One region of the Shewanella sp. DNRA4 genome, then DNA from elsewhere that is predicted to be linked to it. Evidence: predicted binding sites of a transcription regulator. Region 1 holds the regulator's gene; each other region holds the start of a gene.
The links. The regulator LexA, encoded in region 1, represses DNA repair genes until DNA is damaged. The targets are predictions, from matches to a motif close to TACTGTATNNNNATACAGTA.
Positions count from the first base shown of each region.

Region 2: dinG (ATP-dependent DNA helicase DinG) is a predicted target of LexA. The motif match lies at 2,181-2,200, and genes of this name have one in related genera.
Region 3: HG547_RS11525 (DNA topoisomerase III) is a predicted target of LexA. The motif match lies at 2,113-2,132, and genes of this name have one in related genera.

Region 1 covers NZ_JABAIP010000004.1:114,962-119,254, reverse strand. Annotated here, with positions in the region: gene coxB (cytochrome c oxidase subunit II) at 1-890, opposite strand, end outside; gene HG547_RS05690 (SulA-like leucine-rich domain-containing protein) at 1,296-1,808, opposite strand; gene lexA (transcriptional repressor LexA) at 1,805-2,425, opposite strand; gene plsB (glycerol-3-phosphate 1-O-acyltransferase PlsB) at 2,711-4,293, shown strand, end outside.
Region 2 covers NZ_JABAIP010000001.1:300,892-305,184, reverse strand. Annotated here, with positions in the region: gene HG547_RS01290 (DNA polymerase II) at 1-2,083, opposite strand, end outside; gene dinG (ATP-dependent DNA helicase DinG) at 2,224-4,293, shown strand, end outside.
Region 3 covers NZ_JABAIP010000009.1:143,141-147,433, forward strand. Annotated here, with positions in the region: gene HG547_RS11525 (DNA topoisomerase III) at 1-2,100, opposite strand, end outside; gene HG547_RS11530 (hypothetical protein) at 2,302-2,589, shown strand; gene HG547_RS11535 (alanine/glycine:cation symporter family protein) at 2,962-4,293, shown strand, end outside.

The DNA of each region.
Region 1 (4,293 bases):
TCGCCATTAGGTTGATGGCAGGCTGCGCAGTGACCAAGGTAAACTTGCTCACCCTGAGTCATCAGCTCTTCTTTACTCAGTGTTTGCGATAAGGCGGCTTGTGCGGCTTGCGCTGCGGCATTGGCAGCTTGTTTTTGTTCTGCAACCCAAGCATCGAACTCGGCTTCGGGCAGTGCCTGAACCACTATCGGCATAAATCCATGATCTTTACCGCAAAGCTCGGCACATTGGCCACGGTAAATGCCGGGTTTATCGATACGGGTCCACGCCTCGTTGATAAACCCTGGGTTAGCATCTTTTTTCACTGCAAAATCTGGTACCCACCATGAATGGATAACATCTTCAGAAGTCATCAGAAAGCGGATTTTTCTATTTACAGGCAGGACAAGGGGCTTATCGACCTCAAGTAAGTAGTGCTCTCCCTTGGCCTCACTACCTTCGATTTGAGGTCTTGGTGTGGCGAGGATACTGTAAAACTCAATATCTTGATCGAAATAGCTGTAATGCCACTTCCATTGCGATCCTGTGACTTTTACCGTGAGATCGGCATTGCTGGGGTCTTCCATGGCAATCAGAGTTTTAGTTGCCGGAATCGCCATTAAGATCAGAATGATAAAGGGAATTATCGTCCAAGCGATTTCAACTTTTGTACTCTCATGGAAGTGTGACGCGACCGCGCCCTTGGATTTTCTGTGGTTGATCATGGCATAAATCATCACGCCAAAAACCACTAAGCCTATCGCGCAGCAGATATACAGAATCGTCATGTGCAGGTGGTATACCTTGCCACTGATTTCTGTTACGCCAGGCGTCATATTGAACCGCATGTCTGCTGCGGCCAACGGTGGGGCGAATAGCACCACGAGTAAACAATACAACCATTGCTTCACAAGACTTCTCCTCTGCTAATTGCAAATAGCAACTACAAAGAAGAGCAACACAGTAAGTCTCAACTCTATGCAAACTCTTCAGTTCCCAAAAAAGTGTTTCTGACTTCAACGTGCGTTGGCGGCTTACTTATGATCAAGTATTGTTACTGCTGGTATTAGCCACACTGGCACATACTGCTGAATAAACCCATTATTCTCAATTTTTGTGGGCGAGCGATATTCGAAAATAACGCGATATTTCTGCCTAAACAGGCCATATATCATGTGCGCCTAAATCAAACATACTTGCTGTTTAAAAATTGATCAAGATCACTTCTTTTTCTAATTGTCTGAAAAATTGCCAAAAAAAAGCCTCACATTCACAGGTGAGGCGGCTTTCAAGGCTAAATACGGTATGAAAAATTTTTAATGAACAGAGCTGAAAAATGCGGGTTGAGTAAATTTAGTCGATTGGGTGAGATTGGTGCTAGAAGGTTGGTCATTCGTTGAACCTTCAAGCACGATACCCATTGCACGTGCGCTCTTTGCTACAATTTGTAGGCGACGATTATCGCGAGTATCTAGGGCGTTAATCCAAGTAATCACTGCGCTAGATGTGCCACTGGTTAAGGCTTTTTCCATCGCCCAAAGGGTTTCGACCTCATCTTTTGCGTGAACCAATAGTACGCGATCCATACGCACACCTGCGTTTGCTAATAGCTGCTTGTAGCCAATACTAGGTGGGTTGATGAGCACTATCCATCTTCCCTGTTGGCTCAGTTGGGCAAGTTGTTTGCTCAGCTGTGTCAGCTCTTGGCGCCCTTGGCTCTGAGTTGGCATAGTGACTATTGATGTATGCTGCCAGTCGGTCTCTGTATCTCGAACCGTATCGAGCCATAAACCGGGGTGACGCGGGGCATTACCTAATAGTTTGTTCATAGCCAATCTCCATTGCGGATCACCCCTACGGCGAGCCCTTCAATTGTTAGACTTTGGAAACTCAAATCGACTTTAATCGGTGAATAGTCTTCATTCTCGGCATGTAGGTAGACTAAATTACCTTTTTTTTCAAAGCGTTTTACGGTTACATCATCATCAACGCGAGCAACAACAACTTGTCCATTGCGCGCTTGTTGTACTTTATGAACGGCAAGCAGGTCACCCTCAAGGATGCCGATATTCTTCATACTGTCGCCTTTTACGCGCAGCAGGAAATCGGCAGCAGGGTGGAACATGCTGGGGTCGACTTGGTAATACTGTTCGACATGCTCTTGGGCGAGAATAGGTTCACCCGCTGCCACTTGGCCGATAAGTGGCAAGCCTGTTTCGCGGTTATCTTCTTCCTCTACAGGGAGACGGATCCCGCGGGAAGTACCAGGCATGATCTCGATGCAGCCTTTTTTCGCCAATGCCTTAAGGTGTTCTTCTGCGGCATTTGCACTTTTAAAACCCAAACGGGTGGCAATTTCGGCCCGAGTGGGTGGCATGCCAGTCTCGGCAATATTACGTTTAATCAGCTCTAAAATTTCGGCTTGGCGTGGCGTCAACGGTCTCATGGTCTTTCCTGTTTTTCTATACAGTTACTGTTAGTATATACAGTATTATTGGTAGTGCAAGTATTAACCACTTTTAACTTGGTCAGCTAGATCTGCAAATAACCGTAATCGTCATCTATGGGGTGAATGCCACTTGCACGGTAGCAATAAATGGCGTTGCCTAAAGTGCGTTACTAAGTCATTAAAATCAGCAGCTGAATCCTGCATCTTTAGGTTGTTTGGGTATATTCTCTATAATCTGGTATTCTATGGGGCTAATGAACGTACTTACATTGCATAAGAATAATGCCTAAACAAGACTCTCTTTGGTTGAAATCATTACGTTGGATCCAAAAGCACTTAGTGCACACTATTGTTGTGCCACAGGATCCCTTTGCCGATCTGAATCTGGATGCCTCCAGACCGCTTGCTTATGTAATGAAAACAGAATCCCTGAGTGATATTGCTGCGTTAAGCGAGATCACCACGAAACTTGGTTTGCCAAGCCCTTACGAGCCGCTGGTGGTGAATGGCGTTGTGGCGCCACGGGTGGTATGCCTTGAAGGTCGTAAGCCCTTATTTGGTGAACGCGCCAGCAATGAGCCATTCCTCGAATGTTTTATGCGTTTGTTGGCCGTCCATAAGGAAAAGCCAGAGTTAGATATACAGCTGGTGCCTGTGAGTCTGTATTGGGGTCGTACTCCGGGTAAAGAAGACGACACCATGAAGGCGGCAGTGCTTGAGCGCGAGAATCCTACTTGGTTACGTAAGTGCTTGATGATCCTATTTTTGGGCCGTCACAACTTTGTGCAATTTTCTAATGCGGTATCGCTGCGTTACATGGCCGACGAACATGGTACCGATATGGGCATTGCCCATAAATTGGCTCGAGTAGCGAGAGTGCATTTCCGTCGCCAACGTAAGGTGATGACGGGGCCTGTGTTGCCTAATCGTCAGGCGTTATTCCATTCCTTGCTGAAATCTGAATCCTTACGTAAGGCGATTCAGGAAGAAGCCGCGAGCAAGAAGATTTCTGAAACCCAAGCGCGTGAAACGGCAATTGAATATCTTGATGAAATTGCGGCGAATTATTCCGATAGTCTCGTACGTATTGCTGAGCGCTTTTTAACGTGGTTATGGAACAAGCTCTACAGCGGTATTAACATCAAAGGTGCCGAGCATATTCGGCAGTTACACCACGATGGTCATGAGATTGTGTATGTGCCCTGCCATCGCAGCCATATGGATTACCTGCTGTTATCTTACATTCTGTATTACCAAGGTATGGTGCCACCGCATATTGCTGCGGGTATCAACCTAAACTTCTGGCCTGCGGGGCCGCTGTTCCGCCGTGGCGGGGCTTTCTTTATTCGCCGTAGTTTTAACGGCAACAAACTTTATACGGCCGTGTTCCGTGAGTACCTCGATCAGCTGTTTGCTAAGGGATATTCGGTTGAGTATTTCTCTGAAGGTGGCCGTTCTCGTACCGGTCGTCTATTGGCGCCTAAAACGGGCATGATCGCTATGACGATCAACAGTGTGCTGCGTGGTATCGAACGCCCAGTCACCTTAGTGCCTGTGTATTTAGGCTACGATCACGTGATGGAAGTGGCGACCTATCACAAAGAGCTAAGCGGTAAGAAAAAACAGAAAGAATCTGTATGGCAAGTCTTTGGTGCTATTCGTAAATTAGGTAATTTTGGCCAAGGTTATGTCAACTTTGGTGAGCCGATTACATTGCAGAACTTCTTGAATGAAACGGCACCAAACTGGCGCAGTGAAGTGGCTGATGATCCTGAGCAAAAACCGACTTGGTTAACCCCAGCGGTGAACGTGTTAGCAAATCGGGTGATGACGCGGATTAACGACGCCGCTGCCGCCAGCTCTAT
Region 2 (4,293 bases), on a different contig from region 1:
GATAACCGCTGATATCTCGCTGATTGAACATTCGCTCATAAAGTTCAGCTTGAACCTTACGCGCTAAGGGGCTCCAATCACTTCGCACCTGCTCCATCCCCTTAAAAGTGATTTCCAGCCCTCCATTCCTATTGCGCCAAGCACCGACATAACGCTTCTTACTACCCTCCTCCGATCCCCTCAAGGTCGGCATAAAAAACTGTTCGTAATGGCGCTCAAACTGTAGCTCAAGGAAGCTTTCTAGCTGAAACTCCTTTACGATTTTACTCTGCCATTGTTGATTGATTTGCGCGGCAATCTGCTTACCTAAGGCATTAATATCACTGAGATCAGGATCAGAGCCCAAATAAACAAAGGTGGAATCCGTGTCCCCATAAATAACTTGATAACCCATTTCCTCTATCCAAGCGCGAGTCTGTTTCATTATTTGATGACCGCGCATGGTGATGGAGCTTGCCAGTTTCGCATCATGGAACACGCAGCCTTGGGAGCCTAAAACCCCATAGAGCGAATTCATGATGATTTTAATCGCTTGCGATAAAGGCGCATTCGCCTCCCGCTTGGCTTTTTCGCGTTGTTCTGAGAGATTTTGGATAAGTTTTGGCAGGATCGGTTGATGCCGACTAAAACGAGCCCCTAAAAAACCGGGAACGATTTCAGACTCGTCCAAAATATGTTCCTCGTTATCTAGACCTTCAATGAGCCCTTTCGGATCGATCAAAAAAGTACGAATTATCGATGGATAAAGACTTTTAAAGTCAAACACTAAAATATGCTGATAAAAACCCGGGACTGAATCCATTACATAACCGCCAGGGCTTTCAATCCCTTGACTTGCAGGCTCTGCGGGCGCGACGAAACCCGCTCTATGTAAATGCGGTAGATACAAATGGTTGAATGCGGCGACCGAGGCGCCTACCCGCCCCAGTTCTAATCCCGTTAACTCGGCGCGAGCGAGGGCAAAATCCCACAACTGAGTATGCTCAAAAATATCCCACACTAAGCGACTATCGGTCAGATTATAGTGAGCAAGCTCTTGTTTATTTTCGGTAAATAGCGCATCAATCTCTTGCGCTCGATTTTCTACATCATGAATCGCTTTGCCTTCACCGAGTAACGCTTGGGCGACAAACTCCAAAGAGAAACGTTCAAATTGATAAAAAGCCGCCTTTAACCAATCGATACCATCGAGTACCACTCGCCCAGGCAAACTTAAGGTTTCTGGCCGAAATTTATTCTCAACCTTCCACTCAAGGAGTGCGCCACCTCGACCGATACGCAACGGGATCCGGTGCAGTAACGCACGCCGATATAACAGGGCCAGATCAAAGGTCACTACTGACCAACCAATAATCACATCGGGATCAAACTCAGTAAACCAAGCGATGAGATGATGAATAAGCGCCGCTTCATCGTTCACCCATTCAATGTAGATTGCAGCATCAGGTTGCGGCTCACCCACCATAATGACTTTTTCATAGGGCTGAGATTGCGCACCGCGCCCATAAAGGGCCACAGAATAGAGTAATCCGTCAAAGCTGCATTCAAAATCAAGCGAGATTGAACGCAATTTTATTTCCGGCTGCGGCGCAACTGCTTTGGCCCGTATGGCGCTAAACACAGGCAACTGTCCATCTATGCCAGCTTTGCTGACATAATACCCTAAAAATGCCACATCGAGTGCCACAAAACGCTCGATTAAAAAACGCTGCTCTGGACGGATATCCGACTCAAATAAGGGAATACCCGCATCTGTCGCTATCCGCTGCAAGTGACGAAACACACTGCTCGACTGGGCATAAATCGCCGCCACGGATTGTCTTTTAAAACTTTTAAGCATAAGCGGCACAAAGCGTAGCGCCAGCCCCGGCGTTTGTAACTGTAATGCAGCCATATCGCTTTGATGGCAAAAACAAATGTACTCAGAGCCAGGTAACTCAACCAGCACAGGGCCTGAAACGGTGGCGAGATAATACTGCAACACAAGCGTTGCACCGCGTGTAATAGCATGGCGCGAGAGGACGCGTCCCTGTACACTCACAGGCGCAGCAGTGTCATGTGCAAGACTCTCGGGGGGATTCAACTGCGGTTTCACTCTAAGGCTCTCGCTGCTTATTGATTCTCGGGATACAGAATAAAATTGCCATAAAATGGCAGAAAAGTTTCTTAGGCTATGCAATCACTGTTATTATGTACAGCATTAATTCGATAAAGTAGTGCCGCATGTTACCTGACAACGTAAAAAACCAGATCCGCGCTATCTACAAAGATATTGCCACCGCTTTGCCTAATTTTAGGCCGCGCCGCGAGCAAAACTTTATGGTAGCAGAAATCTCTAAGACCCTGGCTGGCGACTATGACAAAGATAGACGCATCATAGTGGTCGAAGCGGGTACGGGGATTGGTAAATCATTGTCTTATATTTTAGGCACGATTCCGCTTGCGCTTGCGAGTAAGAAAAAGGTCTGTATCGCTACGGCAACCGTGGCGCTGCAGGAGCAGTTGCTGCACAAAGACTTACCGTTTTTTCTCGAACAATCAGGGCTAAACTTTCGCTTTGGTCTGGTCAAAGGGCGTCAGCGCTATGTCTGTTTATCCAAGCTTGCAATGTTAATCGGCGATGATAACAGTACCCAAATGGCCATGTGGCAAACAAAGCCTGATAACAGCCAAATAGCCATGTTGCAGGAGCTGCTCAGCGACTTTAATGAAGGCCGCTGGAACGGTGAAATCGATACGCTATCGACACCGATACCGGACCATCTCTGGCAACAAATCGCCTGCGATAAACACAGTTGTCATCGGCAACTCGCCAGCCATCGTAATTGCCCGTTTCACAAGGCCCGTGAGGATGTGGATACTTGGGATGTGCTCATTGCCAACCACAGTTTGCTGTTTGCCGACTTAGAGCTAGGCGGCGGGGTGATTTTGCCCGATCCCGAAGAAGTATTTTACGTCATTGACGAAGCACACCACTTACCTATTGTTGCCCGAGACTTTTCTAGCGCACAGGCAACGCTTAGAGGCGCCGCCGACTGGCTTGAAAAAGTCGGTAAGACCAGCGCAAAATTACAAAATCAGATAAAAAGCAACAACATCATCGCCCCAGCACAGGCGATGCAGGATCATATCGGTGACTTAATTGCTCAGCTCAATCAAGTCGCCCACTTCTGTGATACCCAGACCAAGCAGTTTGCCAATCCAGAGAGTCGCTATCGGTTCGAACACGGCAAATTACCCGATGCGTTAAAAATCCCTGCCGAGAATCTCGCAACCACCTCCAATCTTGCTCTCAAGCAATTTAATAAGATGCAATTATTGCTCGCAGAAGCGATAAAAGATGGCGATATTCCTAAGCACCAGGCTGAAGCGCTACAGGCCGAAATGGGCTTTATGTTGCAGCGACTCGAAAACCTGCAAAAGCTCTGGAAAATGATGGCCAAGGAAGATTCCACTAAAGGTGCCCCAATGGCCCGTTGGATCGAGTTAATTACAGGCAAACAGGTCGATTATCTGTTTAGCGCCTCGCCGATTGAAGTCGGTTTTATGCTCGAATCTATGCTGTGGCAAAAGGCTGCTGGCGTCGTGCTATGTAGCGCTACGCTGCGGGCGCTGAATAACTTTGACCATTTTGCCCATCAGGTAGGGTTATCATTAAAGGACGGCAGCCGTTATCTTGCCCTGCAATCGCCCTTTGATTATCCCAATAACGCCACGCTGTACTTACCTAAGATGAAAACCGAGCCGACGGATGATGCCTATACTGCTGAACTTGCCGAACAAATTATCGAGCTAATTGAAGGTGAAATGGCTACCTTAGTGCTGTTTGCCTCTTACTGGCAAATGGAAAAAGTGGCCGAATTGCTCGAGGGCAAACTCACACAGGAAATCCTGATCCAAGGTAATGCACCACGCCAGCAATTGCTTGAGACTCACAAAGCTAAATGTGATAAAGGTGAGCCAAGCATCTTATTTGGCACAGGCAGTTTTTCTGAAGGCTTGGACTTACCCGGAGATTACCTCACCAACCTCATCGTCACTAAGCTACCCTTTGCTGTGCCAACCTCGCCCGTTGAGCAAGCCCATGCTGAATATGTGAAAATAAAGGGTGGAAATCCGTTTCTGCAACTCACCATTCCAGATGCATCGCGAAAGCTTATCCAAAGTTGTGGTAGATTACTGCGTAAAGAGCAGGATTATGGCCGAGTCACTATCCTAGATAGACGATTAGTGACCAAACGTTACGGCAAATCCTTGCTAGACGCACTGCCCCCCTTTAGACGAGTCATTGAG
Region 3 (4,293 bases), on a different contig from region 1:
TCGCCGTCTAGGGACGGTCGGTTTAGCTGTTGTGGATGTGGAAGATGCTGCGGCTGAATTTCTAGCATTTCCTTTTTTAGCGCCCGTTCCGGCTTTTTTCCCGCCAGCAGCGCCTCTGGCTCCCGCTTTTCGATAGACGGACTTTTTAGCTGCTCGCTTAAAACCCTGTCCTTTTAAGCCATTGAGGGCTGAGGGTAATTGGGCGCCCGCATTTTCGATTAAGTGATTTAGCGTCCCCAGCAGTGGCTGCATAAATCCTTGATAAGAGATTTCCTTATGGCAGATGCCATTTAGGCTTGCCTCCCACAGCGCCGTCATATCGGGCGTGGTGGCACTAAGGGGTAAGCTATTGATTAAACCTTTACCCACCTCAGTTGCCACAATTGACTTGCCCAGACGCTGAATAAATCCCCGTTTAAATAACAGTTCAATAATGCCTGCGCGGGTCGCTTCCGTCCCTAAGCCATCGGTTTCCTTTAAAATTTTGCGGATCTCGGGGTCAGTCACATAACGATTAATCCCCGTCATGGCGCTCAGCAAGGTCGCATCGGTAAAGGCTTTGGGGGGCTGAGTTTGCTTCTCGACCAATTCACCTTGGTTGCAGTGAAGGATTTGTCCTAGGGCTAAAGGCGGTAAAATGCCACAAAACACCTCATCTTCTGCATCCTTATCGGTACTTTTATCATCAGTGTTTTTAAGCGATTCTCGCCCCATAGACTCTTTATGTTCATCAGCTTCCCGTGCAAACAGTTGTTTCCAACCTAGGGATTTATCCTGTCTAGCCTTCGTTTTAAAGAGACCACCTTCAATCGTCACTTCGACCGCCGTTTCACTGTAGCAATAGGCGGGGTAAAACTGCGCCAAATACTGGCGGGCAATATGTAGATAAAGCTGCCTTTCCCGCTGGCTTAAACTGCCTAAATTCGGCTGTTTTTCCGTTGGAATAATAGCGTGGTGGGCATCGACTTTTTTATCATCCCACGCCTTAGATTTAAGCCGAGGATTCGGCGCCTCAGCGTGTGCGACTAACTCGGGCGCCCCCACCATAATGGCCGCTAATACACTGCTTGCTAGACCATGTTGCTCTGTAGGTAAATAGCGGCTGTCAGAGCGCGGATAGGTAATCAGCTTATGCCGCTCATATAAACTCTGGCAGGTATCGAGCACCTCCTTAGCGCTCATCCCAAACCGCTTAGCTGCATCAATTTGCAGTGCAGATAAACTGTAAGGCAATGGCGGATTCTGCTGTTTATCCTTAGTGCTTAACTGGGTCACTTTGGCGGGTTTATCGGTGATCCGACGCACCACATTTTGTGCTAAGCCCTTAGCAAGCACTCGCCCTTCTTCGTCCATATAAGGTAAACAGGCTTCACTGGGTTGCCACTTCGCAGTGAAAGATTGTTGTTTATCCGTTACTAAATGCGCTAAGACTTCATAAAAGGGTTTAGATTGAAATCGCGCGATTTCCTCATCGCGGCGCACGATAAGCCCAAGGAGCGGGGTTTGCACTCGACCGACGGATAGCACGCCCTGATAGCCGACCTTTTTCCCTTGGATGGTGTAGGCCCGTGTCATATTCATGCCATAGAGCCAATCGGCACGGCTCCGGGCAAGTGCAGAAGTAGACAAAGGAATAAACTCACGGTTACTACGAAGTTGCGACAAGGCACGTTTCACCGCCTGCGGGTTTAAGTCGCAGATAAGGAGTCGCTGCGTTTGCTGTAATTTATCGCCCGTCACGCCCAAATAGGCGATTACTTCATCAACCAATAATTGCCCTTCCCTGTCTGGATCACCCGCATTCACTAAGGTATCAGCCTGTTTTACCAGCTTTTTAAGTACAGTGAGTTGGCTACGGGTCGCGACCTTAGGTTTAAGCTGCCACTTCTCGGGCACTATGGGTAAATGCTCAAACTTCCACGATTTGAACTCGGGGTTATAGGCATCGGGCTCGGCCTGTTCAAGCAAATGCCCAACACACCAAGACACGCAGTTTCCTTGGGCGTCTTCAATAAACCCGTCACCTTTTTTGTGGGGTTTTGGTAGCACATCGGCGATGGCACGCCCAAGGCTTGGTTTTTCAGCAATATAGAGGATCATATCTATATTAAACACTGGATATAATTACAGTGTAATTTAGCCCAAAGCAGACAATAGTGCAAACAGCCTTCTTTAGCTCAAGAGCCAATTTAGCTCGTTAAGCTCTAACTGAACACTAAAGCTGTGTAAATTTAGTTGAGAATCATTCTCATCTAAATTTATTATTCCTTCCATCACTTAAAGAGGAATCAGGAAAAAGAGATGAATACACTGACCTTGCCCTATCATGCTAAACCCGCATTCAAACCAGCATTAGTATTAAGATTCAATCAATTAATGCTATTTCATAGCCTCTTATTACTGGCATTAAGTCTGCTTTGTGGGATGGTTCTTGAAACATTAAATCTTGAGGTTCCGTTCCTCTCTTGGGCTTTTATCCTGTTTCTACCTGTAGCTGTAAGTCTATCTTTGCTATTAAAACATCGCGTTAGCCGCCGTAGCCTGGCATGGCTCTTTGGACTGTGGATGCTGTTATGGCTGGTAATTTAAGCCAAGTTTTGTTTGCCTTGCACAAATACCGTCCCGGCTATCCACTGTGGCAGAGTTAATAGTCTCAATCAATTCGCCTTATCTCCCCCGCTTTTCTCAATGATTCAAGTTGCTAGATTACAAATCTCAATGCAGCAGAGATAACACGCTGCAAAATAAAGCTCCTCAGTAACCCCATCAAATAAAGAACGTTAAATTATCAAATATTTAACAACTTTAGCTATGAAGTGACTAAAAAAATCGTTATGTTGAAGCTCTTGGACGCACACACGCGTTTTAACCTTAGGCCTAATTGGCTGTTTAGTACCCAAAATCACCTAAAAAAATCTTAAAAACTCTGCAAAAAACAACAGAATATTGGAGTTGAATTATATGAATGAGATTGTTAATGCGGTCAACAATATCGTCTGGAGTCCCGCGCTCGTTTATCTTTGCCTCGGTGTAGGACTCTTTTTCTCCCTGCGCTCACGCTTTTTACAGTTACGTCATTTACCCGAAATGATCCGTCTAATGTTTGATGGCAAAAGCACCGATGCTGGCGTGTCTTCCTTCCAAGCTTTAGCCATGACCTTAGCGGGTCGTGTAGGTACCGGTAATATCGCAGGTGTTGCCACGGCGATTACCTTTGGTGGCCCAGGTGCTCTTTTTTGGATGTGGATGGTAGCGTTTCTGGGCGCAAGCTCAGCATTTGTTGAATCCACCTTAGGCCAAGTCTACAAAGAAAAAATCAACGGGGAGTACCGCGGCGGCCCCGCCTTTTATATTGAAAAAGGCTTAGGCATGAAGTGGTACGCTTGGACATTTGCCATTGCGACCATTTTTGCCTGCGGGATTTTACTGCCAGGGGTACAAGCCAACTCCATTGGTTCAAGCTTAAAAACCGCCTTCAATATTGACCCTAATGTCACAGCAGCCATTCTTGCGATGCTATTAGGTTTTATTATTTTTGGAGGGGTGAAACGGATTGCGCAGTTCGCCAGTACTGTAGTGCCTTTTATGGCGCTCGGCTATATCATTGTCGCCTGCGTGATTATCGCCCTTAACATTGGCCAGCTGCCCGATATTATTCTGTTGATCCTAAAAAGCGCCTTCGGACTCGATGCAGGCTTTGGTGCGATTTTAGGTCTTGCGATTATGTGGGGGGTAAAACGCGGTATTTACTCCAACGAAGCGGGTCAAGGTACTGGGCCGCACGCTTCTTCTGCCGCCGCCGTGAGTCATCCAGCCAAACAAGGGTTAGTGCAAGCCTTCTCAGTGTATGTTGATACCCTGTTCGTCTGCTCAGCCACTGGCTTTATGCTGCTGATCACGGGCCTGTATAACGTGCAGGGCCCTGATGGCGCAGCGCTTTATACCGGGATTGCGGGGATTGCGGCGGGCCCTGGTTATGTACAAACCGCAATGGAAAGCATGATGCCAGGCTTTGGTAATATGTTCGTCGCCGTTGCGCTATTCTTCTTCGCCTTCACCACCATTGTGGCCTACTACTATATTGCCGAAACAAACATCGCTTATATCAATCGCAAAGTGAATCGTCCTTGGCTTACAGTGGTACTGAAAGTCGTGCTAATGGCCTCCACAGTCTATGGCACAGTGAAAACCGCAGACTTGGCTTGGGGGATGGGTGATATTGGTGTGGGAATTATGGCGTGGTTAAACATTATTGCCATTATTCTCCTGCAAAAAATTGCCTTCACTTGTCTT